DNA from 2 places in the Enterobacter dykesii genome. Region 2 is predicted to be linked to the other one. Evidence: predicted binding sites of a transcription regulator. Region 2 holds the regulator's gene; the other holds the start of a gene.

Region 1 (15,152 bases), 1.6 Mb from region 2:
ATTCGTAACCGCGGTCTGCACTCTGCATTCACTGTTCGTAAAATTTCCAACGGCGAAGGCGTTGAGCGTGTCTTCCAGACTCACTCTCCGGTAGTTGACAGCATTGCTGTTAAACGTCGTGGTGCTGTACGTAAAGCTAAACTGTACTACCTGCGTGAGCGTACTGGTAAGTCTGCTCGTATTAAAGAGCGTCTGAACTAAGATTCGCTTAAGCGACATCCTGTTAGAAAGGGCTGGCCGAAAGGCTGGCCCTTTTTTTATCCCTGCGCACCTCTCGCGTTAACCCTTTTGTCATAAATCATTTACAATGCTTGCCTCTTGAATGGAGGTGAAGTGGATAACGTACTGCATCAGCCTGACCGGAAACGCGCAGCGGCCTTGACCGCGCTGTTTGCGATCCTGCTGATCGTGGTGGCGCCGCTGATCTCCGTCTCATTGCAGAAAGATCCCATGAGCGCGATGCCGGGTATGCATCATGATATGAGCATGATGTCGATGGACGAGCATCAGGGCGATATGCCGCATACGATGCCTGTCGACCATGCGGAAGCGTGCGGCTACTGCGTGCTGTTAGCGCATGTCCCTGGCGTGATGCTGGCGCTGATCGTCCTGCTCTGCGTGATGCTTCAGAGGCTTCGCGTTAAGCCGCCGCGCCGGGCGGTCAACCACTGGCACTTTTTCCCCTGGCTTTATCCTGATACCCGCGCGCCGCCGCGGCAGTCTGCTTTTTCCCTTTAAAAATTAATCGATAACTTTTTGCCTTAAAAAGGAAAAGTATGACTACCTGCACTCCGCGCGCGGCATGGGGAAACCTGCTGCGTCGCCTCCATTTCTACGTCGGGCTTTTTGTCGGCCCGTTTATCTTCTTTGCCGCGCTGACCGGTACGCTGTATGTGGCGACTCCGCAGCTGGAAAACGCACTCTACCGGCACGCGCTCCACACGGATTCCGTGGGCGAGCCGCAGCTTCTGGCGGAACAAATCGCCGTGGCGGAAAAAACCGTTGGATCAGATTTACGTTTGCACGCCGTGCGTCCGGGGCTGGTTGAGGGTGAAACCACCCGCGTGATGTTTGCTGACCCGAAACTTGGGCCATCGGAGAACCGGGCTATCTTTATCGATCCGGTGAGCCTGGCGGTGCTGGGAGATCTGACGGTATACGGCACCAGCGGGATTTTACCCCTGCGTCAGACCATTGATTACCTGCATACGTCCCTGATGCTGGGCAACATTGGGCGCCTTTACAGCGAGCTTGCGGCCTCGTGGATGTGGGTCGCCGCGCTGGGCGGTATTGCCCTGTGGTTTTATACCCGGCCCAAACGGCGGATCAATAATCGCTTCCAGAATCGTCGTCGCATGCACGTGACGCTGGGCTGGAGTCTGCTGGGCGGAATGCTGTTGTTCTCAGCAACCGGCCTGACCTGGTCTCAATGGGCAGGCGGGAACGTTGATAAGCTGCGGGCAGAGATGAACTGGCTTACCCCGCAGGTGAACACGACGCTTTCCGGCCAACAGGAGATCGTGGATGAGTACGCCGAACACCGTGGCCATCACGGCGGCATGATGATGCCGGAAATGGCGATGGATCTGACGCAGTTTGACGGAGTATTAAGCGCGGCCCGTAACGCAGGAATTGATGCCAACAGGCTGGAGATCCGCCCGGCAAAAACGGCGGATAGCGCCTGGACCGTGACGGAAATCGATCGCAGCTGGCCGACTCAGGTGGACGCCGTTGCGGTTGATCCTTCGACGATGCAGGTCCTGGACAGAACCCGTTTCGAGGATTTCCCGTTAATGGCAAAACTGACCCGCTGGGGCGTGGATTTCCATATGGGGATCTTATTCGGGCTGGTGAATCAGCTGCTGCTGGTGGCGTTCGGCCTCGCCCTGTGCGTGCTCATCATTTGGGGTTACCGGATGTGGTGGATGCGTCGTCCGGCACGGTCGGCAGTGAGTCCGGTACAGACGCTTTGTCAGAGCTGGCTGGCGCTGTCAGGATGGGGAAGAGGGGTTACGGTGGTAATCAGCATACTGCTGGGGCTGGCCTTGCCGGTCATGGGCATGAGTCTGGCGCTGTTTGTTCTGGTGGACTGGCTGCGCTGGCGAGCGGCAACCAGGGTGACGCTCGCCGAATCATCCGCTAAATAACCCTATGGCGTGCTGATCACCACTGCAACGCGGCGGTTTTCAGCGCGCCCTTGCGGAGTGCTGTTGCTCGCAACCGGGTATTTTTGACCTAACCCCCGCGTGGTGAGATTGCTGCGCGGGATATTGGCTCCCTTCGCCCAGGCATCGGCTACGGCGTTGGCGCGTTTTAACGACAGCGCTTCGTTGTAGCGTTCTTCACCGTAATTATCCGTGTGACCGTCCATCCGCGCGTGGTTCAGGCCGGTTTCCGCCAGACGAGAGGCCATGGACTGGATTTGCTTTTCACTTTCCGGGCGCAGCCTGGCGTCATTTTTATCAAACAGGATGGTGTCCGACATGCCAAGTGACCAGTCACCGTTCAGTTCGTTAAAACCGTAAGACTTCATCGCCGTAATTTGCTCAGGAGTGAATTTGCCTTCCGGCGGCGACTGGCAGCCTGCCAGAACCAGTGAGGCCAGTACTATCGGCGCGAAGTAACGTTTTAACATAGTGTATCCTTTCTAACTTATTGTTTTCGTACGCTGGTTTTTCACCTGGTACATGTTGCGGTCAGCCCTCTCCAGTAATGCTTCCACAGAAGCATTTTCCCACGCCAGAGCAAAGCCAATGCTGAGTGACATCGATGCTTTTTGTCCGTTATGAAGATCAAACGGACGGATAAACTGCTGCGAAAGCGCAGCACAAATGTGTTGAACCTCAAGCTCAGAGTGAACGCCGTAGAGCACCATGGCAAATTCATCACCGCCAAGGCGGTATGCCTGATGACGTTTATCGCCAAACTCCATCATTCTGCTGGCGACTTCTATCAGCACGCAGTCTCCTGCCGCGTGTCCCCAGGTGTCGTTAATAAACTTAAAATTATCACCGTCGAGGAAGAGCAGGGCCGAGTTTGTTTTGGCAGAATGGTCATTCATTAAGGCCGAAATGCTGTTACGAAACGCCGCGCGGTTGGCAAGACCGGTAAGCGGGTCGTGCATGGCGGTACGCAACAGCTGGGCATTTTTGGCCTGAAGTTTCAGTTGCCACTCTTCCATTTCATCCAGAAGGCTGTTGAAGTCCTCGCCAAACTGGTGAAACTCTTCGATACGGCCGTCTTTCACCCGCCGGGAGAAGTTGCGGTTCGTGCGTACGTCATGCACGACGTCGGTAATGTTCTGCAGGGCCGTGACCATCCCGTGATGCAAAGACTGGGTAATGATGAGCACGACCACGGCGGCAAAGAGAATGCAGCCGGTCAGTACGGCAAACGACATCCAGATGAAATGGCCGATCAGGCTGTCACGCGCGGTAAGGCGAATTTCGCCGATCGTTGCGCCGTTATGCATGATGGGCTGCGCAACCGGTACGGGGAAAAGCCAGCGGCTGACCAGTGCACCCAGCGTGTCGTTGTTGTCCTCCGGGTTCCAGGACCAGTAGGCAAACCGCTTTTTATGCGCGTTAATGACCTCGGCCACGGCAAACTGCCCCTGTTTGCCCAGCGCAGCCAGCGTTTCGTTGGCCGCCAGCGAGTCGTTGAACACCAGCGAGGCTTCCAGGCTGTGGCTCATTGTTGCGCCGGTTAATTCGAGATTCTTTTGCGCGTATTGTTTTAACGTCACGACGGAAGCAAAACAGAGCAGCAGCCATATTAACGTCATCGTGATGATGACGCTTATCATGCTGTTTCGCCTCAACGTTCTTTTAAACGTCGGACGTGGCGTTGAAGTGAAATCTTTATCCATGCTGCTTATTCCGTGCCAGCATTAATACATCCGGATTGACTCTTACGCCACTGCGAGTTAATGCATCCAGGTTGACAGCAAACCGTACCTGGCCGCGATCGATTATCAGGCAAAAGGCACTGCCAATTACACATTCCGGATTTTGCTCTGAGATTAATAGCAACGCTCTGCCCTGATATTGGCTTATTAATTCAAGTTGTTTTGCCGGTGATTCAGACCCGAAATAGATCGCATCGCACGTCGCGGCCAGGGCTTCCCGATCGTTACGTACAATAACTGGCGTATAAGGTAACTCGTTATGCCCCTCATCGCCGCTGAGGGCGTGCGTATAGTGAGAAGTGGCGTAGATGCAGAGTTTAGGCTGCCCGGAAAGTGACGGCCATCGCGTATAGCTCACAATACCTGAGACAATCGAGCGCACCGATTTATCCGTCTCCGAAAGCGTGCCTGCCGCAGCAGGGCCCACCATAAGGAACAGCATTAACACCAGAGAGAGTCGGAAAAAAGAGATCAAGAATAAATTTCTCACCAGAATCCGCCACATCGCTCCGGAAATAGATGTCTTTAAGAGTTGCGGGCAGAATACCATTGTTTATCAGGGCCGTCATTATGTCAGAAATAGCATGAGGCCGACCTAAGCTAAATCCTACTGTTGTTTATTTTCCGGTGGATGAAAATAGATTAATTCAGTCTGCTGGAGCGCATACTTTCATCCATCCCTTGCTGCCATGACGCACGCAGTTTTGCCGCGTTTTCGGCTGTATCGCAACTGGCAGGGAAAGATTTGCCGGCTAATCCCCAGGCGTGAATAAACCCTTCTTCGCAGACTTTCTTCTGACCGTCAGCATAGCCGCGAAGATATTCGCTACGATCAACCTGTGTGTCGTTAAAACTATCGGCCAGGGCCTGGTTATCTTTAACCGGCAGGCCATTCATGGCGTCTTCTTTACCTGCATCAAACCAGGATGGGCTGGTCCAGTCGGGCTGGAAGGTGTAAGGATTGATCTGACAGCCCGTTAAAAACAGCGACAACAGCGCGAGAGCAATTGAACGCATAGCCATTCTCCTTTTTTCTTCAGCATAGCCTGGCTAAAGAAAATCTGTGTGTAATTTAAAGTTTACGTTTTTATCGGCTGATTTTTGCATTAAATTGGCGCTTGTAAAGTAATGTGTACGTATTTTGGATTGAAATGTTTACTTTTTATGGTATCGTGGTTTCACCTCATTGAGGAATACAACTATCGCAAACGAGCTTTACAGGATCGCCATCATGCAAAAAGACGCGCTGAACAACGTACATATCACTGACGAACAGGTGTTAATCACTCCGGATCAACTGAAAGCGGAATTTCCGCTGAGCGTCGCGCAGGAGGCTCAGATCGAGCACTCTCGCCAGACCATTTCTGACATTATCGCCGGCCGCGATCCGCGCCTGCTGGTGGTATGCGGTCCTTGCTCCATTCACGATCCTGAAACCGCCATTGAATATGCTCGTCGATTTAAAGCGTTAGCGGAGGAGGTCAGCGATAGCCTCTATCTGGTGATGCGCGTCTATTTTGAGAAGCCACGTACGACCGTCGGCTGGAAAGGGTTGATTAACGATCCGCACATGGATGGCTCGTTTGACGTGGAAGCAGGCCTGAAGATTGCGCGTCGCCTGCTGGTGGAGCTGGTCAGCATGGGGCTGCCGCTGGCAACCGAAGCGCTGGACCCTAACAGCCCGCAGTACCTGGGCGATCTGTTCAGCTGGTCGGCGATTGGCGCGCGAACCACGGAATCGCAAACCCACCGCGAGATGGCGTCTGGCCTGTCAATGCCGGTTGGCTTTAAAAACGGTACCGATGGCAGCCTGGCGACGGCGATCAACGCCATGCGCGCTGCTGCGATGCCGCACCGTTTCGTCGGTATCAACCAGGCGGGCCAGGTCTGCCTCCTGCAAACGCAGGGTAACCCGGACGGCCATGTTATCCTGCGCGGCGGGAAAGCACCGAACTACAGCCCGGCGGACGTGGCGCAGTGTGAAAAAGAGATGGAGCAGGCGGGACTGCGCCCGGCACTGATGGTAGATTGCAGTCATGGTAATTCGAATAAAGATTACCGTCGCCAGCCTGCGGTTGCGGAATCCGTGGTCGCACAGATCAAAGATGGCAACCGTTCGATTATTGGTCTGATGATTGAGAGCAATATTCATGAAGGCAATCAGTCATCTGAACAACCGCGTAGCGCAATGAAGCACGGCGTCTCCGTGACGGATGCTTGCATCAACTGGGAAACCACCGATGCGCTGCTGCGTGAGATCCACAAAGATTTGAACGGCCAGCTGGCGACGCGTCTGGCTTAAGAGGTTAGTTATGGTTGCTGAATTGACCGCACTGCGCGATCAAATTGATGAAGTGGATAAGGCGCTGCTGGAACTGCTGGCGCGCCGCATGGCGCTGGTAGCCGAAGTCGGTGAGGTGAAAAGCAAATACGGCCTGCCGATTTACGTCCCGGAGCGCGAAGCCTCAATGCTGGCCTCTCGTCGCAAAGAGGCCCAGACGCTGGGCGTTTCGCCTGATTTAATTGAAGATGTTCTGCGTCGCGTGATGCGGGAATCCTATTCCAGCGAAAACGACAAGGGCTTTAAAACCCTCTGCCCGTCCCTGCGGCCGGTGGTGATTGTCGGCGGGGCTGGTCAAATGGGGCGTCTGTTTGAAAAAATGCTGACGCTTTCTGGATATCAGGTGCGCATTCTGGAAAAAGAGGACTGGGCGCATGCTCCGGAACTCATGAAAGATGCCGGGATGGTTATCGTCAGCGTACCGATCCACGTGACGGAGCAGAGCATCGGGAAGCTTCCTCCTTTACCGAAAGATTGCATTCTGGTGGATCTGGCCTCCGTCAAAAATGGTCCGCTGCAGGCGATGCTGGCTGCGCATACGGGCCCGGTGCTGGGTCTGCACCCGATGTTTGGCCCGGACAGCGGCAGCCTGGCTAAGCAGGTGGTGGTTTACTGCGACGGTCGTCAGCCGGAAGCCTATCAGTGGTTCCTGGAACAGATTCAGGTATGGGGCGCGCGACTGCACCGCATTAGCGCGGTTGAGCACGATCAGAACATGGCGTTTATTCAGGCGTTGCGCCACTTTGCGACGTTTGCCTACGGTCTGCATCTGGCAGAAGAGAATGTGCAGCTTGAACAGCTTCTGGCGCTCTCTTCACCTATCTATCGTCTGGAGCTGGCGATGGTCGGGCGCCTGTTTGCTCAGGATCCGCAGCTTTATGCGGACATTATTATGTCCTCCGAGAACAACCTGGCGCTCATCAAGCGCTACTATCAGCGTTTTGGCGAAGCCATTACGCTGCTGGAGCACGGAGACAAGCAGGCGTTTATCGACAGCTTCCGCAAGGTCGAGCACTGGTTTGGCGATTACGCGCAGCGTTTCCAGAGTGAGAGCCGGACGCTGTTGCGCCAGGCAAATGACAGTCGCCAGTAATGCGATGATGTATATACTGAAAGCCAGCAATGCTGGCTTTTTTTATTTTGGGGAACTGTCATGGCTGAACCGCAGCTGCTGTTGAATTACACCGGGCATTTGCCTGAATGCCCGACGTGGAGCGCAGAAGAGCACGCGCTCTACTGGGCCGATATTCTGGAAGGGGAGATCCACCGCTACCATCTGCCAACGGAAGAACACACCGTGCTTTCTTTCCACGAGGAGGTGGGCTGTTTCGCGCTGCGGGAGCGCGGCGGGTTTATCGTCGCCATGCGTAATGGCATCTGGCTTGCCGATAAGCATGGCCTCCTGCAGCGCAAGGTGTGCGATAACCCCTCTAACCCGCAGCTCGCACGCTTTAACGACGGCGGCACCGATTCTCTGGGACGATTCTACGCGGGCACGTTTTGGGGGCCGGGAGATTACAACGGTGCCCTGCTGATGCGCATCGACAACGACCTGACGCCGAAAGTGATCCAGTGCGATATTCACGGCCACAACGGCTTAGCGTTTAGCCCGGATAATCAATGGATGTTTACTTCAGATACGCCAAATGGCGTTATTTACCGAACGCCGCTTGATGAGCAGGGCGAACCCGGCAGGCGTGAGGTGTTTCGTCAGTTTAAAGAAGGCGCAGGGATACCGGACGGCGCGGCGATGGATGTGGAAGGCTGCTACTGGAGCGCGCTGTTTGACGGCTGGCGTATTGCGCGTTTTTCTCCGCAAGGGGAACAGCTGGAAGAATATCGCATGCCGGTTCGTTGCCCGACGATGGTCTGCTTTGGCGGCGATGACATGAAAACGCTGTTTATTACCACCACGCGGGAAAATATGGATGCGGACGAGGTGGCGAAGTATCCGCTCTCCGGCGCCATCTTCACCCTGCCGGTGAACGTGGCAGGGATGAAGAAAAGCCGCTTTATCGAACGTTAGGTCGGATCGACCGGGACGACGTTTTCGCTCGGATAGCAGCCCAGCACCTTCATGGAACGTGTGATCTCGCCCAGTTCGCGCAGGGCCTTCTGCATGGAAGCAGACTCCAGGTTGGCCTGGATATCGAGGTAGAACATCTCTTCCCACGGGTTACCGTGGATTGGGCGTGATTCCAGCCTGGTCATGATCAGGTTGTGGTTACGCAGCACCAGCAGGGCTTCAACCAGCGCCCCAGCCTGTTGGCCGGTCGCCATCAGCAGCGTGGTTTTGGCCGGCACCTGGTCTGATACATTGATTGCCTTGCGGGCCAGCACCACGAAGCGGGTGATATTTTGCGTCTGGTTCGCCAGGTTGCGTTCCAGCACCTGTAAACCATACAGTGCGCCGCCCGCTTCGCTGCCGAGAGCAGCTACGGTTGGGGAGTTAGCCTGCGCCACTTTTTCCATCGCCGCCGAGGTGCTTTCGGTGTACTCAATTTTCCAGCTCGGATAGCGGTTCAGGAACTGGCTGCACTGCTGGAACGGCTGTGGATGACTGTAAACCGTTTCGATCTTGCTCAGGTCGGTTGATCCGGAGACCAGCACGCAGTGATCGATTGGGATCGTCAGCTCGCCAACCAGCGACAGGCTGGTGTGCTGCAGCAAATCGTAAACGTCGTTGATGGCGCCGGAGCTGGTGTTTTCAATAGGTACGACGGCGTAATCCGCCTGGCCGGTCTCAACCTGATTAAATATGTCGGCAAACTTCGCGCAGCCGCTCTCAATAAATTCTTCGAAATGGCGTGCGGCATACTGACGTGCGGCCAGGTGAGAATAAGATCCTTTCGGACCGAGGAAGGCGATACGCGCAGAGTGTGGATTGGTTTTGTTCAGATGCTGCTGGAGCAGCGCTTGCTGGGTGAGAACGGAGTCTTCAATGATGAGCTGGAATAACCGGGTAATGTAGTGGGCATCGAGGTGATGCGCTTTGCCGAGCTGAATAAGACGTTCCAGCAGATCCCGCTCGCGGTCAATATCACGGACCGGACGATGGGAGTCCAGCTTGGCTTTGCCCACTTCAACGGCAAGCGCGCGGCGTTCGGCCAGCAGCGCCAGCAGTTTCTCATCCAGCGCGCTGATTTTTACTCGCAGATCCAGTAACGGGTTTTCCGGTGTCATAGTGTTGTCGGTCTCATTTTATCGTTATCAATAAAAAAGGCCCCCCGGTGTGGGAGGCCTTGTTGTTCGTCTTCGCATTCTTTATCACACGACGAAACGCCTCCCGTTCAGGGGAAGGTAAAAAAGAATGCGAAGAAGAACGGCGTAAGTTTCATAAAGTCATCCTGTGATTGATACCGTTAAAGTACCCGCACTGTTTTCACCCTGTCAATAAAAAACAAAAAACGCGCCCGAAGGCGCGTTGGCGGTACACTCAATTTAAAGGATTACTCTTCTTCAACTTCTTCCGCGAAGCTGGCGTCTTTCACCGATGTTGCGGCGCGACGGGCTTCACCTTTGTGTTGCACTTTATTGAGCTGCCGTTCCAGCTTGTTGATCAAATCGTTAATAGCGGTGTACATATCCTCGTGTTTTGCGCTGGCGACCAGATGGCCGTTTGGAGTATTGATAGTTGCGTCAGCGATGAAACCCTGAGGCTCCTTGGACAGGATGATATGTGGATTAATCAAATGAGTTTGCCATTTATCCAGTTTGGCGAGACGGTCTGCGACGTGTTGGCGGATTGCCGGAGTAATTTCCATTTGTTTACTGGTAATGTTCATTGTCATAAATTTTACCTCTTGTCTTTCCGTCTTGGTGATTCCAGCATACCCGACCTAATGTCAAAATGTGTGATTTAGATCACGTTATTTTGTCGGTTTTTGTCAGGGAATCTTTTTTGTGAGGCAGGGCAGGAAGAGGTGAGATTTACCTTGTCGAAGGAAAAAATTGGGGCCATAGTTGACTGGATGTGTTGGGGCTTAAGCGCTTCAGCGACGCGCTAAAATGAATAAAAAAACGGCAGCCTTTGGGCTGCCGTTTTGTATTGAGGCAAGATCAGGTGTTGCTGCTGTTCGCGGCGATGATTTTCGCCACTTTTTCAGCCTGAGCGGTCATCTGCATCTGACGATAGGCATTTTCCATCAGCTTCAGGCCGTCGCGCGTTGCCTGAGTATCCGGGTAATCACGCAGCATACCTTCTACGCGGTTAACCACAGCAACCCATGCACCACGGCGGGTATAGTATTCCGCTACGGAGTATTCATATTTTGCCAGACGATCTTTCAGGAATACCAGACGTTTGGTCGCGTCGGTCACGTACTGACTGTTCGGATAGCCGCGCACAAGCTTGGAGAAGTCATTGAAGGCATCACGCGCATGCTGCGGGTCACGGTCGGAACGATCCACGCCGAAGAAGCCCTGCAGCGCACTGTCGTCCAGCGCCATATTGGTGAGGCCGCGCATGTACATCACGTAGTCGATGTTAGGATGAGTCGGGTTCAGACGCATGAAACGATCGATGGTTGCCTGAGCCAGAGGCAGATCGGCATTTTTATAGTATGCGTAGATGAGATCTAACTGTACCTGCTGCGAATACGGACCAAATGGATAGCGATTATCCAACGCTTCCAGTTGCGTTATCGCCTGTTTCCAGTTACCGTCCTGCAACTTTTGTTGTGCAGTCGCATAGATTTCATTCGGCGGATTGTCAGGGACCTGTTCATTTGAACCGGAGCAGCCCACCAAAGCCAGGCTCAACGTGGCCGCTGCCACCAGATATTTCATGCGCGTCATGACGTTTTGACTTTCCTCAAATGTTTGTCCGGGAGAAACTCTGTTCCTGCTCCCGATTAAGACCAGCTACAATAGCACACTATATTAAACGGCAAAGCCGTAAAACCCAACGTTAAACGAAGAAGCAGTTTATGGCACAACGAGTAGAACTCACCGCAACAGTCTCCGAAAATCAGCTCGGTCAACGCTTAGATCAGGCTTTGGCCGAATTGTTCCCTGATTATTCGCGTTCACGCATAAAAGAATGGATCCTTGACCAGCGCGTGCTGGTAAACGGCAAGATCTGGGACAAACCAAAAGAGAAAGTGTTAGGTGGGGAAGCTGTCGCCATCAATGCTGAAATTGAAGAGGAAATCCGCTTCGAGCCGCAGGATATCCCACTGGACATCGTCTATGAAGATGATGACATTCTGGTGATCAACAAGCCGCGCGACCTGGTTGTACATCCGGGCGCGGGGAACCCTGACGGTACGGTGCTTAACGCACTTCTCCATTATTATCCGCCGATCGCGGATGTCCCGCGCGCGGGCATCGTGCACCGTCTGGATAAAGATACCACCGGTTTGATGGTAGTGGCGAAGACCGTTCCTGCTCAAACCCGTCTGGTGGAATCGCTGCAGCTGCGCGAAATCACCCGCGAGTATGAAGCGGTAGCCATTGGGCATATGACCTCTGGCGGAACGGTGGAAGAGCCAATCAGCCGTCACCCAACCAAACGTACCCATATGTCGGTGCATCCGATGGGTAAACCGGCGGTGACGCACTATCGCATTATGGAGCACTTCCGTATTCATACGCGCCTGCGTCTGCGTCTGGAAACCGGACGTACTCACCAGATCCGTGTGCATATGGCCCACATTACCCATCCGCTGGTGGGGGATCAGGTCTACGGTGGCCGCCCGCGTCCGCCTAAAGGCGCATCGGATGAGTTCATCAGCGTATTGCGTAAATTCGATCGTCAGGCGCTGCACGCGACCATGCTGCGTCTTTACCACCCTATCACCGGTATTCAGATGGAGTGGCATGCGCCTATCCCGCAGGATATGGTGGATCTTATCGACGCCATGCGTGCTGATTTCGAAGAACATAAGGATCAAGTGGACTGGTTATGACCAAACTGATTGTCCCGGAGTGGCCATTGCCTGAAGGCGTGGCTGCCTGCAGTTCAACCCGTATTGGCGGTGTTAGCCAGGGCGCGTGGGAGTCTTTGAACCTCGGTGCGCACTGTGGCGACAACCTGGAACACGTTGAAGAGAACCGCAGACGTTTGTTTGCTGCGGGGAACTTGCCGTCGAAACCGGTCTGGCTGGAACAGGTTCATGGTAACGCGGTACTGAAGTTGACGGTGGAACCCTATGCTTCTAAACGCGCTGATGCCTCTTACAGTAATAATCCGGGAACCGTTTGTGCCGTGATGACCGCCGATTGTCTGCCGGTTCTGTTCTGTAACCGTGCAGGTACCGAGGTGGCAGCAGCACACGCGGGCTGGCGTGGTCTGTGTGAAGGCGTGCTCGAAGAGACCGTCGCCTGTTTCAAAGATTCCCCTGACAATATAATTGCCTGGCTTGGCCCGGCAATTGGTCCTCAGGCATTTGAGGTGGGCCCGGAGGTTCGTGAAGCGTTTATGGAGAAAGATCCGCAAGCCGTTAATGCCTTCAAACCCGTTGGAGAAAAATATCTGGCCAATATTTATCAGCTTGCCCGTCAGCGCCTGAATAACGTCGGCGTGACGCAGATCTTCGGCGGCGATCGCTGCACATTCACCGAAAAGGGTGATTTTTTCTCCTATCGTCGCGACAAGACCACGGGGCGTATGGCAAGTTTCATTTGGCTGATATAACCTAAAGAATCAAGACGATCCGGTACGTGCCGTTTTCTTTTCACATAATTCAGGTCATTAACCTTGAATAATTGAGGGATGACCTCATTTAATCTCCAGTAGCAAATTTGACCTGTTATGGGAGGAGTTATGCGTCTGGATCGTCTTACCAATAAATTCCAGCTTGCTCTCGCCGATGCCCAGTCCCTCGCACTGGGGCACGACAACCAATTTATCGAACCTCTTCATTTAATGAGCGCCTTGCTGAATCAGGAAGGGGGATCGGTACGTCCTTTATTAACGTCCGCTGGCATTAATGCTGGCCAGTTACGCACCGCTATCGATCAGGCGCTGAGCCGTTTACCGCAGGTCGAAGGGACCGGCGGCGACGTTCAGCCGTCGCAGGATCTGGTGCGCGTGCTGAACCTTTGCGACAAGCTGGCGCAAAAACGTGGGGACAACTTTATTTCGTCAGAGCTGTTTGTTCTGGCGGCGCTTGAATCACGCGGCACCTTGACCGACCTGCTGAAATCTGCCGGTGCGACCACCGCCAATGTGACTCAGGCGATTGAGAAAATGCGCGGAGGTGAAAGCGTGAACGATCAGGGAGCCGAAGACCAACGTCAGGCTTTGAAGAAATTTACGGTCGATCTGACCGAGCGTGCTGAACAGGGCAAACTTGACCCGGTTATCGGCCGTGACGAAGAAATCCGGCGTACGATTCAGGTACTGCAGCGTCGTACCAAGAACAACCCGGTGTTGATTGGTGAACCGGGTGTCGGTAAAACCGCTATTGTTGAAGGGCTGGCGCAGCGTATCGTCAACGGGGAAGTGCCGGAAGGTCTGAAAGGTCGCCGCGTACTGGCGCTGGATATGGGCGCGCTGGTGGCCGGTGCGAAATACCGCGGCGAGTTTGAAGAGCGCCTCAAAGGCGTGCTTAACGATCTGGCGAAGCAGGAAGGCAACGTTATCCTGTTTATCGATGAGCTGCACACCATGGTTGGTGCAGGTAAAGCCGACGGCGCTATGGATGCCGGGAACATGCTGAAACCTGCTCTGGCGCGCGGTGAACTTCACTGCGTCGGTGCCACCACGCTCGACGAGTACCGTCAGTACATTGAGAAAGATGCTGCGCTGGAACGTCGTTTCCAGAAAGTGTTTGTTGCTGAGCCAAGCGTTGAAGATACCATCGCGATTTTGCGTGGTCTGAAAGAGCGCTATGAGCTGCACCACCACGTGCAGATTACGGACCCAGCCATCGTTGCGGCGGCGACGCTTTCGCATCGTTATATTGCTGACCGTCAGCTGCCGGATAAGGCGATCGACCTGATTGATGAAGCGGCGTCGAGCATTCGTATGCAGATTGACTCGAAGCCGGAAGAGCTGGACAGACTCGACCGACGCATCATTCAGCTCAAGCTGGAACAGCAGGCGCTGAAGAAAGAGTCTGATGAAGCCAGTAAGAAACGCCTGGATATGCTCAATGAAGAACTGGACGATAAAGAGCGCCAGTACTCTGAGCTGGAAGAAGAGTGGAAAGCCGAGAAAGCATCCCTTTCAGGTACGCAGACCATCAAAGCTGAACTCGAACAGGCAAAAATTGCCATTGAGCAGGCTCGCCGTGTCGGCGATCTGGCGCGGATGTCTGAACTGCAGTACGGCAAAATTCCTGAGCTGGAAAAACAGCTTGAGATAGCGACGCAGTCAGAAGGGAAAACGATGCGTCTGTTACGTAATAAAGTGACGGATGCAGAAATCGCGGAAGTGCTTGCTCGCTGGACCGGTATTCCGGTGGCGCGCATGCTGGAAGGCGAGCGTGAAAAACTGCTGCGCATGGAGCAAGATCTCCATAATCGGGTGATTGGCCAGAACGAAGCGGTTGAGGCGGTTTCCAACGCCATTCGTCGTAGCCGTGCAGGGCTGTCCGATCCAAACCGCCCGATTGGTTCGTTCCTGTTCCTGGGGCCAACCGGCGTCGGTAAGACCGAGCTTTGTAAAGCGCTGGCTAACTTTATGTTCGACAGCGACGATGCGATGGTGCGTATCGATATGTCCGAGTTTATGGAGAAACACTCCGTTTCGCGTCTGGTCGGTGCGCCTCCGGGATACGTAGGTTATGAAGAAGGTGGTTATCTGACGGAAGCGGTTCGCCGTCGCCCTTATTCCGTCATCCTGCTGGATGAAGTGGAAAAAGCGCACCCGGATGTGTTCAACATCCTGCTTCAGGTGCTGGACGATGGTCGTCTGACAGACGGGCAGGGGAGAACGGTCGACTTCCGTAATACGGT
Region 2 (15,152 bases):
ACGGTCAAACTGTCTGCCGAAGTGTGCGATCTTTCCGAAGACATGCGCTCGGCGATGGATAAGGGTGCCCGCGGCGTAATCGCCCTGCTGGCGCAGGCGCTGGAAAAAGGCCGCGAAGAAAAAACGCTGGCCTTTTCCGGCGACCCCTTAATGCAGTCTCAGGTGCTCTACTCCCTCTGGTTAGGAGCCAACCTGCAGGCAAAAATTTCGCGCAGTGCCCTGCCGCTGGAAAGCGCGCTGGCACATGTGAAAAACAGTATTACTGCGCCAGGCGTATAACGGGCGCTTTTTTATTTACCCTATTACTAGTCGACTGGTCTACTCAGGAGTCTTTATGTCAGCTGAAAAACTGTTTACCCCATTGAAAGTGGGCGCCGTCACGGCGCCAAACCGCGTGTTTATGGCTCCGCTTACCCGTCTGCGCAGCATTGAGCCGGGCGACATCCCAACCCCACTGATGGGTGAATACTATCGTCAGCGCGCAAGCTCTGGCCTGATCATCACGGAAGCCACGCAGATTTCAGCTCAGGCTAAAGGTTATGCCGGTGCACCGGGCCTTCACAGCCCGGAGCAGATCGCCGCATGGCAGAAAATCACCGCGGGCGTTCACGCTGAAGAGGGTCGTATTGCGGTCCAGCTGTGGCACACCGGTCGTATCTCTCACAGCAGCATTCAGCCTGGCGGCCAGGCACCGGTCTCCGCTTCGGCCCTGAGCGCAAATACCCGTACGTCCCTGCGCGATGAAAACGGCAATGCGATCCGCGTGGATACCTCTATGCCGCGCGCGCTTGAGCTGGAAGAAATTCCGGGTATCGTGAACGACTTCCGCCAGGCCGTGGCCAACGCCCGCGAAGCCGGTTTTGACCTGATTGAGCTGCACTCCGCGCATGGCTACCTGCTGCACCAGTTCCTGTCACCGTCGTCCAACCATCGCACCGACCAGTACGGCGGCAGCGTCGAAAACCGCGCTCGCCTGGTGCTGGAAGTGGTTGACGCCGTATGCCAGGAGTGGAGCCCGGATCGTATCGGGATCCGCGTCTCCCCAATCGGTTCTTTCCAGAACGTCGACAACGGTCCGAACGAAGAAGCCGATGCCCTGTACCTGATCGAAGAACTTGCTAAGCGTGGCATCGCCTATCTGCACATGTCCGAGCCGGACTGGGCAGGCGGTAAGCCTTACACGGACGCTTTCCGTCAGAAAGTGCGCGAGCGTTTCCACGGGGTGATCATCGGTGCGGGGGCTTATACCCCGGAGAAAGCAGAAGATCTGATCGGCAAAGGGCTGATCGATGCCGTCGCGTTTGGCCGCGACTACATCGCCAACCCGGATCTGGTTGCCCGTCTGCAGAAAAAAGCGGCCCTGAATCCGCAGCGCCCGGAAAGCTTCTACGGCGGCGGCGCGGAAGGCTACACCGACTACCCTTCTCTGTAATCTCGCCATTGTTCATTGATAGCGGCGATACTTCGCCGCTATACTAAAACATCGTTTCTGTTCAAAAAGACAGTCTATTCCATTGGTTAATGAGGAAATTATGCGCCTACTTCACACCATGCTGCGCGTTGGCGACCTGCAACGTTCCATTGATTTCTACACTAACGTCCTGGGCATGAAGCTGCTGCGCACCAGCGAAAATCCGGAATACAAATACTCGCTGGCGTTTGTGGGTTACGGCCCGGAAACGGATGAAGCGGTGATCGAGCTGACCTACAACTGGGGCGTAGACAGCTATGAGCTGGGCACCGCCTACGGCCATATCGCGCTGGAAGTGGACAACGCGGCCGAAGCGTGCGAGCGCATTCGCAGCAACGGCGGTAACGTTACGCGCGAAGCTGGCCCGGTAAAAGGCGGCACCACCGTGATTGCGTTCGTGGAAGATCCGGACGGTTACAAAATCGAGCTGATTGAAGCCAAAGACGCGGGTCGCGGTCTGGGCAACTGATCCCTCAGGGCGCAACATGCGCCCGTTGTTTTACTGCATCACCCCGCAAAATTTGCCATAATGCGCTCTGCTTTTTCCCCTTGTAAGAGACCCTGATGTCCGATAACGCTCAATTTAGCGGTCTGTGCGACCGTTTTCGTGGTTTTTATCCCGTTGTCATTGATGTAGAAACAGCCGGATTTAACGCTAAAACCGATGCGCTGCTCGAAATTGCCGCCATCACGCTGAAGATGGATGAACAGGGCTGGCTTACACCGGACACCACGCTGCATTTCCACGTTGAACCTTTCGAAGGCGCAAACTTACAGCCGGAAGCGCTGGCGTTTAACGGTATCGACCCGCATAACCCGCTGCGTGGTGCAGTCAGTGAATACGATGCGCTGCACGCCATTTTTAAAATGGTGCGTAAAGGCATGAAAGAGAGCAACTGCAGCCGCGCCATCATGGTGGCCCATAACGCCACCTTCGATCACAGCTTTACCATGGCCGCAGCCGAGCGCGCCGCGCTCAAACGCAACCCCTTCCATCCTTTTGTGACCTTCGACACCGCCGCGCTGAGCGGCCTGGCTCTGGGACAAACGGTGTTATCAAAAGCCTGTATTACGGCTGGCATTCCGTTCGACGGCACGCAGGCGCACTCCGCGCTGTATGACACGGAGCGCACCGCAGAGCTGTTCTGTGAGATCGTCAACCGCTGGAAGCGTCTGGGCGGCTGGCCGCTGCCGATGGGCGACAGCGAAGAATAAAAAAAAGCGACCTTATCAGGTCGCTTTTTTATTTGCGCAGAAAATTACTCTGCGTCCGGCTCTTCGGTTTTGTACTTCGCCGCCGTCTCTTTGATCAGTTGCTGCAGTTCGCCGCGCTGATACATTTCAATCAGGATATCGCAGCCGCCAACCAGTTCACCGTCAACCCACAGCTGTGGGAAAGTCGGCCAGTTAGCATACTTAGGTAGCTCAGCGCGGATGTCCGGGTTCTGCAGGATATCGACGTAAGCAAAACGCTCACCACAGGCTGACAGCGCCTGAACCGCTTGCGCGGAGAAGCCGCAGCTTGGCAGCTTCGGAGAACCTTTCATATACAGCAGAATCGGGTTTTCAGCGATCTGGCGCTGGATTTTTTCAATAGTGGTGCTCATGTCTTGCTTCCTTTAACTTCTGTTACGGCATTCGTCTGACATTGTAGCGGTTCAGACTGGCATCGGAAAATAACATTTTTGTCACGTTTATACATTCTACCCCGAGTCACGAAAAGTTGCATTGCAAATGGTGTTTACCCCTGCGGCAGTCAGGGTTTTGCTTAGGGAGTGGGCAAATGTGCGACAGAACGATGAATTTTTTTGCACTTGCTAACGAAACAGGATCGTAGATTGAAAAATGCTATTAACTTTCTGGGTTTTTATAGATTAGAATCGACGGGCTTTGTAAATCACACGCGGGTATTATTGATGACCTGCATTTATCAGGGGACTGCCCAGTGGCGCGGATAAATAAAATCTCGATCACGCTCTGTGCTTTACTGTTTACTTCACTCACTTTCACGCCAGTGGCAAACGCCTCTCAGCAGGCGCGGCATTCTGCTGTACAAAAAAACCATCTGGTGAAAGCCACAGACCGTAAGAAAAAAACCACCGCTAAGAACGACAAGAAAAAAACACCGGCTCAGACGAAACAGACCGCTTCCAGCAAAACGAAAACAAAACCTTCCCGCACTGCCCACTCCGCTAAAAGTAAAGCTTCGCAAACCGCCGCTAACCTCGTTACTGAAAAATGCATCACGCGTAAAGGCCACAAGGCGAAATGCACGAAGGTCACGAAAATAGCGGAAGTGCATAAAGTGCGTGTACAGAAAGCGCAAAAGACCGCGATGAACAAACTGATGGGGCAGATTGGCAAACCTTATCACTGGGGTGGCAGTTCGCCGCGTACCGGGTTTGACTGCAGCGGCCTCGTCTATTACGCCTATAAAGATCTGGTCAAATTCCGCATTCCTCGCACCGCCAATGAGATGTACCACCTGCGCGATGCCTCACCGGTTGACCGCGGTGAGCTGGAAAACGGCGATCTGGTGTTCTTCCGCACTCAGGGTCGCGGCACGGCTGACCACGTCGGCGTGTATGTCGGCAACGGGAAATTCATCCAGTCTCCACGTAGCGGCCAGGATATTCAGATTACCTCTCTCAGTGAAGACTACTGGGTACGCCACTACGTCGGCGCGCGTCGCGTGATGACGCCGAAAACCATCCGCTAACCCCTGCCCTGCCGCATCCGTGGCAGGGTAAGTTCCTCTTTTGCATACCCTTTCAATTTGCTATCCTGTCCCTGTTGTCTGTGTGGTTATTGGCAACGCAAAATACAATAAGGAGAGAAGCAATGTCGTTCGAATTACCTGCACTACCGTATGCAAAAGACGCCCTGGCACCGCACATTTCTGCGGAAACCCTGGAATATCATTACGGCAAGCATCACCAGACGTACGTCACCAACCTGAACAATCTGATCAAGGGCACCGATTTTGAAGGCAAAACGCTGGAAGAGATCGTCCGCAGCTCAGAGGGTGGCGTATTTAACAACGCGGCTCAGGTGTGGAACCATACCTTCTACTGGCACTGCCTGGCGCCGAATGCCGGCGGTGAACCTGTCGGTGAACTGGCTACCGCTATCAACGCCGCATTTGGCAGCTTCGCGGATTTCAAAGCGAAGTTTACCGATGCAGCCATCAAGAACTTCGGTTCTGGCTGGACGTGGCTGGTTAAAGAGGCGGATGGCAAACTGGCTATCGTGTCCACCTCTAACGCGGGTACCCCGCTGACCACCAGCGCGAAGCCGCTGATGACCGTGGACGTGTGGGAACACGCTTACTACATTGATTACCGCAACGCGCGTCCGAACTACCTGGAGCACTTCTGGGCACTGGTTAACTGGGACTTTGTCGCGAAGAACTTCGCCGCGTAAGAGACACGCAGAAGGGTTCGCCCTTCTGCGTTTTTGGTTTATTCCGCAGCGCAGGCTGCTTCAGGCTGTTTACGTCCCGACATCATCACCAGCAGCAGGCCGAGCGCGGCAATAATCGCCCCCATCACCGGCACAAAGTTGTATCCCAGACCACCTGAAATCACGGCCCCACCGGCCGCGGCGCCCAGGGCATTACCCAGGTTAAACGCACCGATATTCACGGATGATGAAAGTCCCGGCGCCTCGTGCGCGACACGCATCACGCGCATCTGCAGCGGCGGCACCACGGCGAAAGTGGCGGCTCCCCAGACGACCATCGCGATCGCGGCCCCGAACTCATTACGCGCCAGCCACGGAATGGCAACCATGATGACAATCAGCAGGGTTAAGAAGCCCTTAAGCGTCCCGCTCACGGAACGGTCGGCAAATTTCCCGCCGAGATAGTTGCCGATCGAGAAGCCCACGCCAATCAGCACCAGCATCGCGGTCACAAAGAGAGGCGTTGCGTGGGTGATATCGTGCAGCACCGGTGAAATATAGGTGTAGAGGGTAAACATCGCCCCTGCCCCCAGCACGGTGGTGAGCAGCGCGGAGAGCACCTGCGGACGCATCAGCACCGACAGCTCTTTACGCACTTCCGGACGTTCACCGGCGCTGCCTTTCGGCAGGGAGAAGAACAATGCCACCATCGCGACCACGCCCAGCCCGGCCGTCGCCAGGAAGGACATACGCCAGCCGATCGCTTCTCCCAGCCAGGTTGCCGCAGGCACCCCGCCGATGTTGGCAATCGTCAGCCCCATAAACATGGTTGCCACGGCGCTCGCCTGCTTGTGTTTAGGCACCACGCTGGCAGCCACGACCGACCCCAGCCCAAAGAACGCGCCGTGGTTAAGGCTGGTCAGAATACGCGACAGCATCAATGTGGTGTAGTCCGGCGAAATGGCCGAAAGCACGTTGCCGAGGGTGAAAATCGCCATCAGGAAAATCAGCGCATTGCGGCGCGCGCGGTGCGAAAGAAGAAGCGTCATCAGCGGCGCCCCGACCATCACGCCGATAGCGTAGGCGCTAATTAACATCCCTGCCGCAGGGATCGAGACATCTACGCCCCGGGCAATAACAGGCAGTAACCCCATCGGGGAGAATTCTGTGGTGCCAATCCCAAAAGCGCCAATCGCCAGGGCCAGCAGGGGAAAATTGATTTTCATGCGTCAACTCCGGATGCCGTGTCATGTGGTGACACAGAACAAAGAAGCGGAAAGCATGACATCAATCACAAAAAATGAGAAGTTAACAAAATGGCAAAAGATTTTTGCCAGAGAAGTAACAATCCGGGGTGTCGGGAGGGAGAAGGCTCTCCCTCCGCGTAAATCAGTGCAGCGCAGCCGTCAGACCGGCCGCAACAATCAGAGCCAGCACAACAACGGTGGTGAACAGCGAAAACTTAAGATCGGAACTCATCAATTTTTCTCCTTTTAATCCCCACACGAAAAGTGAGCTTGCTCATTTTTGCACAGATTACGTCAAAAATCTTCCTAGATTTATACTGATAACCACTTTACCTCTTCCCCTTTTCATCAAGATAGGACAAAATTCCACGCTAAATTTATTAGCGTACCGGCCATTGACCCCCTCCTGACGTCCCGTGTCGTTTTCCCGGCGTGCCGCAATTCAAGATTGCGTGATAAGGGTGAGAGAAGGCAAACGTTTACCTTCAAGTTTTTCAGGAGCTTAGGATATGGTCTGGAGTGACATTTAATGGCAACAATTAAAGACGTAGCAAAACGCGCAAACGTTTCCACTACAACCGTATCACATGTAATTAACAAAACCCGCTTTGTGGCGGAAGAGACGCGCAACGCCGTCTGGGCAGCGATCAAAGAGCTGCACTATTCGCCAAGTGCGGTTGCGCGTAGCCTCAAGGTTAATCACACCAAGTCCATTGGATTGCTGGCGACCAGCAGTGAAGCGGCCTATTTTGCCGAGATCATTGAAGCGGTCGAAAAGAACTGCTTCCAGAAAGGCTATACCCTGATTCTGGGCAACGCGTGGAACAGCATTGAAAAACAGCGTGCCTACCTGTCGATGATGGCGCAAAAGCGCGTTGATGGCCTGCTGGTGATGTGTTCCGAGTATCCGGAATCCGTGCTGTCGATGCTGGAAGAGTATCGCCATATTCCGATGGTGGTGATGGACTGGGGCGAAGCGCGCGCGGACTTCACCGATTCCGTTATCGATAACGCCTTTGAAGGCGGCTATATGGCCGGTCGTTATCTGATTGAACGCGGTCACCGCGAGATTGGCGTGATCCCCGGTCCGCTGGAGCGCAACACCGGCGCGGGCCGTCTGGCCGGTTTTATGAAAGCGATGGAAGAAGCGCTGATCAACGTGCCGGAAAACTGGATCGTGCAGGGCGACTTTGAGCCGGAGTCGGGCTACCGTGCGATGCAGCAGATCGTCTCCCAGCCGCACCGTCCGACCGCCGTGTTCTGCGGGGGCGACATCATGGCCATGGGCGCGCTCTGCGCTGCCGACGAGTTGGGCCTGCGCGTACCGCAGGATATTTCCGTGATCGGCTATGACAACGTGCGTAACGCGCGCTTCTTCACCCCGGCGTTGACTACCATTCACCAGCCAAAAGACTCGCTGGGCGAAACGGCTTTCAACATGCTGATGGACAGGATCGTCAACAAGCGTGAAGAGTCGCAGTCCATTGAAGTTCACCCGCGTCTTATCGAACGCCGTTCCGTTGCGGACGGTCCGTTCCGCGACTACCGTCGTTAATCGCTTTACGGGGCCAGCTATGCTGGCTCCCGTAACCATTCCCGGTTTAGCGTTTCGCTGTCTCCCAGATAGTCCAGCAGCCACGCCATCGCAGGCGAGACATCATTTTGCTGCCAGGTGAGGCAGCAGGCCGCATCCGGGAACGGATTCTCCAGCGTCAGCTCAACCCACTCTCCGGTATCGATGCGCGGACGCGCAAAATGAACGGGCACCATCGCGACGCACAGCCCGGCGCTGAGGCACGTCGCCGATGATTCCCAGTCCGGAGCCACCACCCGCCGCTGGTTGTCCAGAAGCCAGGTGATACGCTTGGGCAATGAACGGGACGTATCCTCCAGCACCAGCGACGGCCAGTTGCGCAGCGTGTCATCGCTCAGCGGCCCGTCCATCGCCGCCAGCGGATGATCGCTTGCCACCACGCATTTCCAGCTCAGCATCCCCATATCGCGAAAGGCGTAACGTCCCCCGACCGGGATCGCCTGCGTGGCCCCAATCGCCATCTCTGCCCTGCCGTCCGCCAGCGCATCCCAGACGCCGTTAAACACCTCCTGCGAGACCCGCAGCTCGACGTCAGAAAAATGACGATAGAAATCGACGATCATCTGCCGGGTGCGCTCCGGCTTAACGATGTTATCCACCGCGATGGAAAGATGTCCCCGCCAGCCGTTAGCGATCTGCTGACACTGTTCGCGGGTGATCTGCATTTTTTTGATAACAGAACGCCCTTCCTTCAAAAACCACGCGCCTGCGGGCGTTAATTCCACATCACGATGCCGCCGTTCAAACAGCGGAACCGCCAGCCACTCCTCAAGCTGACGCACCGTGTAGCTGATTGCCGAAGGGACGCGGTGCAGCTCCTGCGCCGCACCGCTAAAGCTGCCGTTACGCGCAACAGCATCGACCACTTCAAGAGAATAATCTGACCACATTTTCTGCCTGCAAAATTTTTGAATGCACCCGCCAAATATTAGCGTTTCACAAGCGGCTTTGCACTCCCTACACTCAGCGCCAATGTATACCTGCCTCCTCAGGAGAATAAAATAATGCAACCCAGGAACGGTTTTTTAGTCTGGCTCGGCGGCTTAAGCGTGCTGGGCTTTTTGGCCACCGACATGTACCTGCCGGCGTTTGCCGCCATGCAGGAAGATTTGCAAACCCCTGCTGCCGCCATCAGCGCCAGCCTGAGTTTGTTCCTCGCCGGTTTTGCCTTCGCGCAGCTGCTCTGGGGACCGCTCTCGGATCGCTTTGGTCGTAAACCGGTACTGTTGCTGGGCCTGGCCATTTTTGCCGTGGGCTGCCTGGGGATGCTATGGGTACGCGATGCCGCCTGGCTGCTGGTGCTGCGGTTTGTTCAGGCCGTGGGCGTCTGTGCCGCGGCCGTGACCTGGCAGGCGCTGGTCACCGACTACTATCCGGCTAACCGCACAAACCGTATTTTCGCTACCATTATGCCGCTGGTGGGTCTCTCACCTGCCCTCGCTCCCCTGCTGGGCAGCTGGATCCTCGCGCATTTCGACTGGCAGGCCATTTTCGCCACGCTGTTTGCCATTACCCTGGTACTGATGCTGCCGGCGTTCGCCCTCAAGCCCGCGCATAAAAAAGAAGCGCATGCAGACGCGAAGCCGATTACCTTCACGTCTCTGCTCAGCACCAAAGCGTATCGCGGGAATGTCCTGATCTATGCCGCCTGCTCGGCAAGCTTCTTCGCGTGGCTCACCGGCTCGCCGTTCATTCTGCACGATATGGGCTACAGCCCGGCAGCCATCGGCCTGAGCTATGTTCCGCAGACCATCGCGTTCCTGGTAGGCGGTTACGGCTGCCGCGCGGCGCTGCAAAAGTGGGAAGGTCAGCAGATGCTGCCATGGCTGCTGGTGCTGTATGCGCTGAGCGTTATCGGGACCTGGGCCGTTGGCTTTATTCCGGGTGCCGGTCTGGCAGAAATTTTGATCCCATTCTGCGTGATGGCCATTGCGAACGGGGCGATTTATCCGATCGTTGTGGCGCAGGCGCTGCGTCCTTTCCCGCAGGCAACTGGCCGCGCCGCCGCGCTGCAGAACACCCTGCAGCTGGGGCTGTGCTTCCTGGCAAGCCTGGTGGTCTCGGCGCTGATTGCGACGCCGCTGTTAACCACCACCAGCGTAATGCTGTTCACCGTAGCGCTGGCGGTATTGGGCTATCGCATGCAGGCCTCCGCGCAGCGTGAGCAGGAAAAGAGTGCTCAGGTTGAAACGTCACATGCCTGATTGCGTCAGAAATCATGTTAATTTTCAGTGATTAGGTTGCTAACAATTTTCTATTGAATCACCAAATTTTGAGGCCTATACTAAATTTGGTTCGATTAAATACGATAAATATTAAGCGTTAACGGGAGCCGGAGTGCTCCCGTTTTACCATGGAAGGCATTTCGGCAAGGGTTATCTCCCTTCCTCTGTTCTACGTCGGATATTAGCCTCGCGGTATTTACCGTGAGATTTCTCACAAACCAAAAAAAGCGTCTACGCTGTTTTAAGGTTCTGATCACAGTAGGGTGATGGAGAAGCTATGAGTTCATCGTGTATAGAAGAAGTCAGCGTTCCGGATGACAACTGGTCCCGGATCGTCAGTGAACTGTTAGGTCGAGCAGGCATCACTATCAATGGATCATCGCCATCCGATCCTCAGGTTAAACATCCCGACTTTTTTAAACGCGTGTTGCGGGAAGGGTCGTTAGGCCTGGGTGAAAGCTATATGGACGGCTGGTGGGAGTGCGAGCGTCTGGATACCTTTTTCGCCAGCGTGCTGCGTGCCGGTCTTGAAAATCAACTCCCTCGCAATCTGAAAGACACCCTGCGCGTCGCCTCTGCCCGACTGTTCAATCTGCAAAGTAAAAAGCGCGCGTGGATCGTTGGCAAAGAACACTACGATCTTGGCAACGACCTGTTCAGCCGTATGCTGGACCCTTTCATGCAATACTCCTGCGCCTACTGGAAAGACGCGTCGACCCTTGAAGAGGCCCAGCAGGCCAAGCTGCGTCTGATTAGCGAGAAGCTGCAGCTCCAGCCCGGTATGCGCGTGCTGGATATCGGCTGCGGCTGGGGCGGGCTGGCGTATTTTATGGCGAAACACTATGGCGTCAGCGTCGTCGGCGTCACGATCTCAGCGGAACAGCAAAAAATGGCGCGAGAGCGCTGCCAGGATCTCGATGTGGATATCCGGCTGCAGGACTACCGTGACCTGAACGAGCAGTTTGACCGGATCGTTTCCGTCGGCATGTTCGAGCACGTCGGGCCGAAAAACTACGCTACCTATTTTGAGGTGGTGGATCGTAATCTGAAGCCGGACGGCATCTTCCTGCTGCACACCATCGGCTCTAAGCGGACCGACAATAACGTCGACCCGTGGATCAACAAATACATCTTTCCGAATGGCTGTTTACCGTCCGTTCGCCAGATTGCCAACGCCAGTGAACCCCATTTCGTGATGGAAGACTGGCATAACTTTGGCGCGGATTACGACACCACGTTGATGGCCTGGCATGCGCGTTTTCAGGAGACCTGGCCAGAAATTGCGGACAACTATTCTGAACGATTCAGGCGGATGTTTAGCTATTATCTGAATGCCTGCGCGGGGGCGTTTCGCGCACGGGATATTCAGCTCTGGCAGGTGGTATTCAGCCGCGGGATTGAACACGGTCTACGTGTCGCACGCTAAAAAAATAACCCCGGATGTCCGGGGTTATTTTTTATTCTTCTTCTGCGGCGGTCTTTATTATTGCCGCTTCTTTTGCTGCCAGCACGCGCTCAACCGTATCCACTACCGCCTGGGTTTGCGGATCGATTTCGATATTCACGCGATGCCCCAGTTTTTTGGCGCCCAGCGTGGTGCGCTGCAGCGTTTCAGGAATTAAATGCACGCAAAAACGCGTTGGCGTTACTTCACCCACCGTCAGGCTAATCCCGTCAATGCCAATAAATCCTTTATAGAGGATGTATTTCATTAATGAAGGATCCTGCATTTTAAACCAGATCTGACGGTTATTTTCCGAGGTCACGATTTTTGCCACTTCAGCGGTGGTCATGATGTGCCCGGACATCAGGTGGCCGCCAATCTCATCGCTGAACTTCGCCGCCCGCTCAACGTTGACGGTATCTCCCACCGCCAGCTCGCCAAGGTTGGTGATGCGCAGCGTCTCTTTCATTAAATCAAAGCTAATCTGGTTGCCGTTAATTTCGGTAACGGTCAGGCAGCAGCCGTTATGAGCAATCGACGCGCCTGTTTCAATGCCCTCAAGCATATATTCCGGAAGCTCAACAACATGAGTACGGAAATTAGGTTTTTCATCAATGGACACCACTTTGGCGGTGCCCTGCACAATACCAGTAAACATGCTTACAACTCCTGTTTTTTCCAGACGGTGGTGACACCGTTTAATCTCACCACAATAACAGTTGGAAAAACAGGTTGCCAGCGGGGCGCATTTTCTGGCGATTTTTTCACTAGATAAATAGCTAAAGCCCGCTACAATAGCTGGCACCCCCCTGCATTTTCTTCTTGCTGCCCGTTTCGGCGGCTTTTTTAGTCTCTCAAATAACAACAAAATAAAGGTGTTCACGTGCAGAAGTACATGAATGAAGCGCGCCAGCTATTGGCACTGGCTATACCAGTGATCGTCGCGCAAGTGGCCCAGACCGCAATGGGATTTGTGGATACGGTAATGGCAGGTGGCTACAGCGCCACCGATATGGCGGCCGTGGCTATCGGCACGTCAATCTGGCTTCCGGCCATCCTGTTCGGCCACGGTCTGCTGCTCGCGCTCACGCCGGTTATCGCTCAGCTCAATGGCTCGGGTCGTCGCGAGCGCATTGCCCATCAGGTCCGTCAGGGTTTCTGGCTGGCAGGGTTTGTCTCCGTGCTGATCATGGTCGTGCTCTGGAACGCGGGCCACATCATTCGCGCTATGCATAACATTGACCCGGCACTGGCTGATAAAGCCGTGGGCTATCTGCGCGCCCTGCTCTGGGGTGCGCCAGGCTACCTCTTTTTCCAGGTGGCGCGTAACCAGTGTGAAGGCCTGGCGAAAACCAAGCCCGGGATGGTGATGGGCTTTATCGGTTTACTGGTCAATATTCCGGTGAACTATATCTTTATTTACGGTCATTTCGGGATGCCGGAGCTCGGCGGCGTCGGCTGCGGCGTGGCGACGGCAGCCGTTTACTGGGTGATGTTCTTCTCGATGATCGTCTTTGTAAAACGCGCCCGTTCCATGCGCGATATTCGCAACGAGAAAAGATTTAGCACGCCGGACTGGAACATCATGACGCGTCTGGTGCAGCTAGGGTTGCCGATCGCCCTCGCGCTGTTCTTTGAGGTGACCCTGTTTGCCGTGGTCGCCCTGCTGGTCTCCCCTCTGGGCATTGTGAACGTGGCCGGGCACCAGATTGCGCTGAACTTCAGCTCCCTGATGTTCGTCCTGCCGATGTCGCTGGCGGCGGCGGTGACGATTCGCGTGGGCTTCCGCCTGGGCCAGGGCTCAACGCTCGATGCGCAAACGGCCGCCCGAACCGGGCTGGGCGTCGGTGTCTGCATGGCGGTATGTACGGCGCTCTTTACCGTTGCATTACGCGAGCAGATTGCCCTGCTCTATAACGACAATCCGGAAGTGGTCACGCTGGCATCGCACCTTATGCTGCTGGCCGCGATTTACCAGATCTCTGACTCCATCCAGGTGATTGGCAGCGGCGTGCTGCGCGGATATAAAGACACGCGCTCAATCTTCTTTATCACCTTCATCGCCTACTGGGTGCTGGGACTGCCGACTGGCTACATCCTGGCACTTACCGATCTGGTGGTGGACCGCATGGGACCGGCGGGGTTCTGGATGGGCTTTATTATCGGCCTGACCTCGGCGGCGATTATGATGATGATGCGCATGCGCTTCCTGCAGCGCCAGCCATCAACGGTCATTTTGCAGCGCGCTGCACGTTAACGACGCGGTAGCCGCCGCCCGGCGGCTACTTTCTCTTCACTTTGCGCGGTAATACAGCAATCGCGTGAAATCAGAGAGAAAATTGCATTTTCCCTCTTGCCACCTCGATGCTGTGCCGCTAATATTCGTCCCCGTTGTCACCGACAACACGTTGCGTTCATAGCTCAGTTGGTTAGAGCACCACCTTGACATGGTGGGGGTCGTTGGTTCGAGTCCAATTGAACGCACCATTCTGCGTCCGTAGCTCAGTTGGTTAGAGCACCACCTTGACATGGTGGGGGTCGGTGGTTCGAGTCCACTCGGACGCACCATTTCAGTCCTGAAATGGTGCAAATCCTCTTCTGATATCCTGAATTTTCTTAATCCCTTATTTTCATCATTATTCTCCTGCTACGCTTTTCTTATGGAAAAAAAACAGGAAGACCGTCGATGAAGAAAATCGCGATTATCGGCTCCGGCCCCACAGGGATTTACACCTTTTATCACCTGCTTAAGAACAGCACGCCGCTCTCCGTTTCCGTTTTCGAACAGGCCGATGAAGCTGGCGTGGGTATGCCCTATAACGACGACGATAATTCCCGGCTGATGCTGGCGAACATTGCGAGCATTGAAATCCCGCCCATTTTTATGACCTACCTCGACTGGCTCAAGGAACAGAGTGACGCCCATCTGGCGCGCTTTAAGGTCGATAAAACCCGTTTACATGACCGGCAGTTTCTGCCCCGGCTTCTGCTGGGTGAGTATTTCCGCGACAGCTTTCTTTCCATCGTAAAAGAGGCAAAAAGGCTAGGATTCAGCGTTGATGTCCATGAATCTGCGAAGGTCACAGACATCATTCCCGCAACAACCGGCGTTACGCTTTCCGTCAACGGCAGCGTCTTGCCCGATCAATTCGACCTTGCGGTTATCGCCACCGGTCACGTCTGGCCAGAAGAGGATGAAGCTACGAGAACGTTCTTCCCAAGCCCGTGGTCCGGTCTGATGGACGCCAGTATTCCTCCCTGCCGCGTCGGTATTATGGGGACATCGTTAAGCGGTCTCGACGCGGCCATGGCGGTGGTGATGCAGCACGGCGAGTTTCGTGACGGTAAATTCATCCTCGACAGCGGCAGTGAAGGGTTAAACATTACGCTGATGTCCAGGACGGGCATTCTGCCGGAAGCCGATTTTTACTGCCCTATTCCTTATGAACCGCTGTCGGTCCTAACCGAATTCGTGGTTGAAACCGAGATTGCCAAAGGATCGGATGGCATGCTGGATCGCATCTTTACCCTGATGGTGAAAGAGCTTCAGCTCGCTGACCCGGCGTGGTGTGAGAAAATATCCCTGCATAAGCAGAATGCGGACAGCATACGTGAGGCCTGGTTTGAGGATCGTAAACGGCACGGCCCCTTTACCTGGGCGGAAGAGAATCTCATCGAGGTTGAGCGGAACAAACGCGAGCGGCGCACCGTAGCCTGGCGCTATACCGTGCTTCGGCTGCATGAGGTGGTTCAGGAGATAGTGCCCCAC

What was found. The regulator PurR, encoded in region 2, represses purine synthesis genes. The targets are predictions, from matches to a motif close to CANGCAAACGTTTGCNTG.
Region 1: the regulator PurR is predicted to act here: its motif matches at 10,137-10,154, upstream of raiA (ribosome-associated translation inhibitor RaiA).

What each region holds. Positions count from the first base shown of each region.
Region 1 is NZ_CP126604.1:3,441,975-3,457,126, reverse strand. It holds gene rplS (50S ribosomal protein L19) at 1-201, shown strand, start outside; gene F0320_RS16395 (DUF2946 domain-containing protein) at 334-738, shown strand; gene F0320_RS16390 (PepSY-associated TM helix domain-containing protein) at 777-2,147, shown strand; gene F0320_RS16385 (OmpA family protein) at 2,150-2,635, opposite strand; gene dgcN (diguanylate cyclase DgcN) at 2,648-3,868, opposite strand; gene F0320_RS16375 (YfiR family protein) at 3,861-4,412, opposite strand; gene F0320_RS16370 (DUF2799 domain-containing protein) at 4,550-4,924, opposite strand; gene aroF (3-deoxy-7-phosphoheptulonate synthase AroF) at 5,139-6,209, shown strand; gene tyrA (bifunctional chorismate mutase/prephenate dehydrogenase) at 6,220-7,341, shown strand; gene F0320_RS16355 (SMP-30/gluconolactonase/LRE family protein) at 7,402-8,274, shown strand; gene pheA (bifunctional chorismate mutase/prephenate dehydratase) at 8,271-9,431, opposite strand; Phe leader region at 9,462-9,587, opposite strand; gene pheL (pheA operon leader peptide PheL) at 9,539-9,586, opposite strand; gene raiA (ribosome-associated translation inhibitor RaiA) at 9,698-10,039, opposite strand; gene bamD (outer membrane protein assembly factor BamD) at 10,308-11,045, opposite strand; gene rluD (23S rRNA pseudouridine(1911/1915/1917) synthase RluD) at 11,177-12,157, shown strand; gene yfiH (purine nucleoside phosphorylase YfiH) at 12,154-12,885, shown strand; gene clpB (ATP-dependent chaperone ClpB) at 13,015-15,152, shown strand, end outside.
Region 2 is NZ_CP126604.1:1,875,532-1,890,683, reverse strand. It holds gene F0320_RS09055 (TetR/AcrR family transcriptional regulator) at 1-279, shown strand, start outside; gene F0320_RS09050 (alkene reductase) at 335-1,432, shown strand; gene gloA (lactoylglutathione lyase) at 1,533-1,940, shown strand; gene rnt (ribonuclease T) at 2,036-2,686, shown strand; gene grxD (monothiol glutaredoxin 4) at 2,731-3,078, opposite strand; gene F0320_RS09030 (C40 family peptidase) at 3,417-4,190, shown strand; gene sodB (superoxide dismutase [Fe]) at 4,313-4,894, shown strand; gene F0320_RS09020 (MFS transporter) at 4,933-6,099, opposite strand; gene F0320_RS09015 (YnhF family membrane protein) at 6,263-6,352, opposite strand; gene purR (HTH-type transcriptional repressor PurR) at 6,650-7,675, shown strand; gene punR (DNA-binding transcriptional activator PunR) at 7,693-8,604, opposite strand; gene punC (purine nucleoside transporter PunC) at 8,719-9,918, shown strand; gene cfa (cyclopropane fatty acyl phospholipid synthase) at 10,217-11,365, shown strand; gene F0320_RS08990 (riboflavin synthase) at 11,397-12,041, opposite strand; gene mdtK (MdtK family multidrug efflux MATE transporter) at 12,267-13,640, shown strand; tRNA gene F0320_RS08980 (tRNA-Val) at 13,794-13,870, shown strand; tRNA gene F0320_RS08975 (tRNA-Val) at 13,875-13,951, shown strand; gene F0320_RS08970 (FAD-NAD(P)-binding protein) at 14,070-15,152, shown strand, end outside.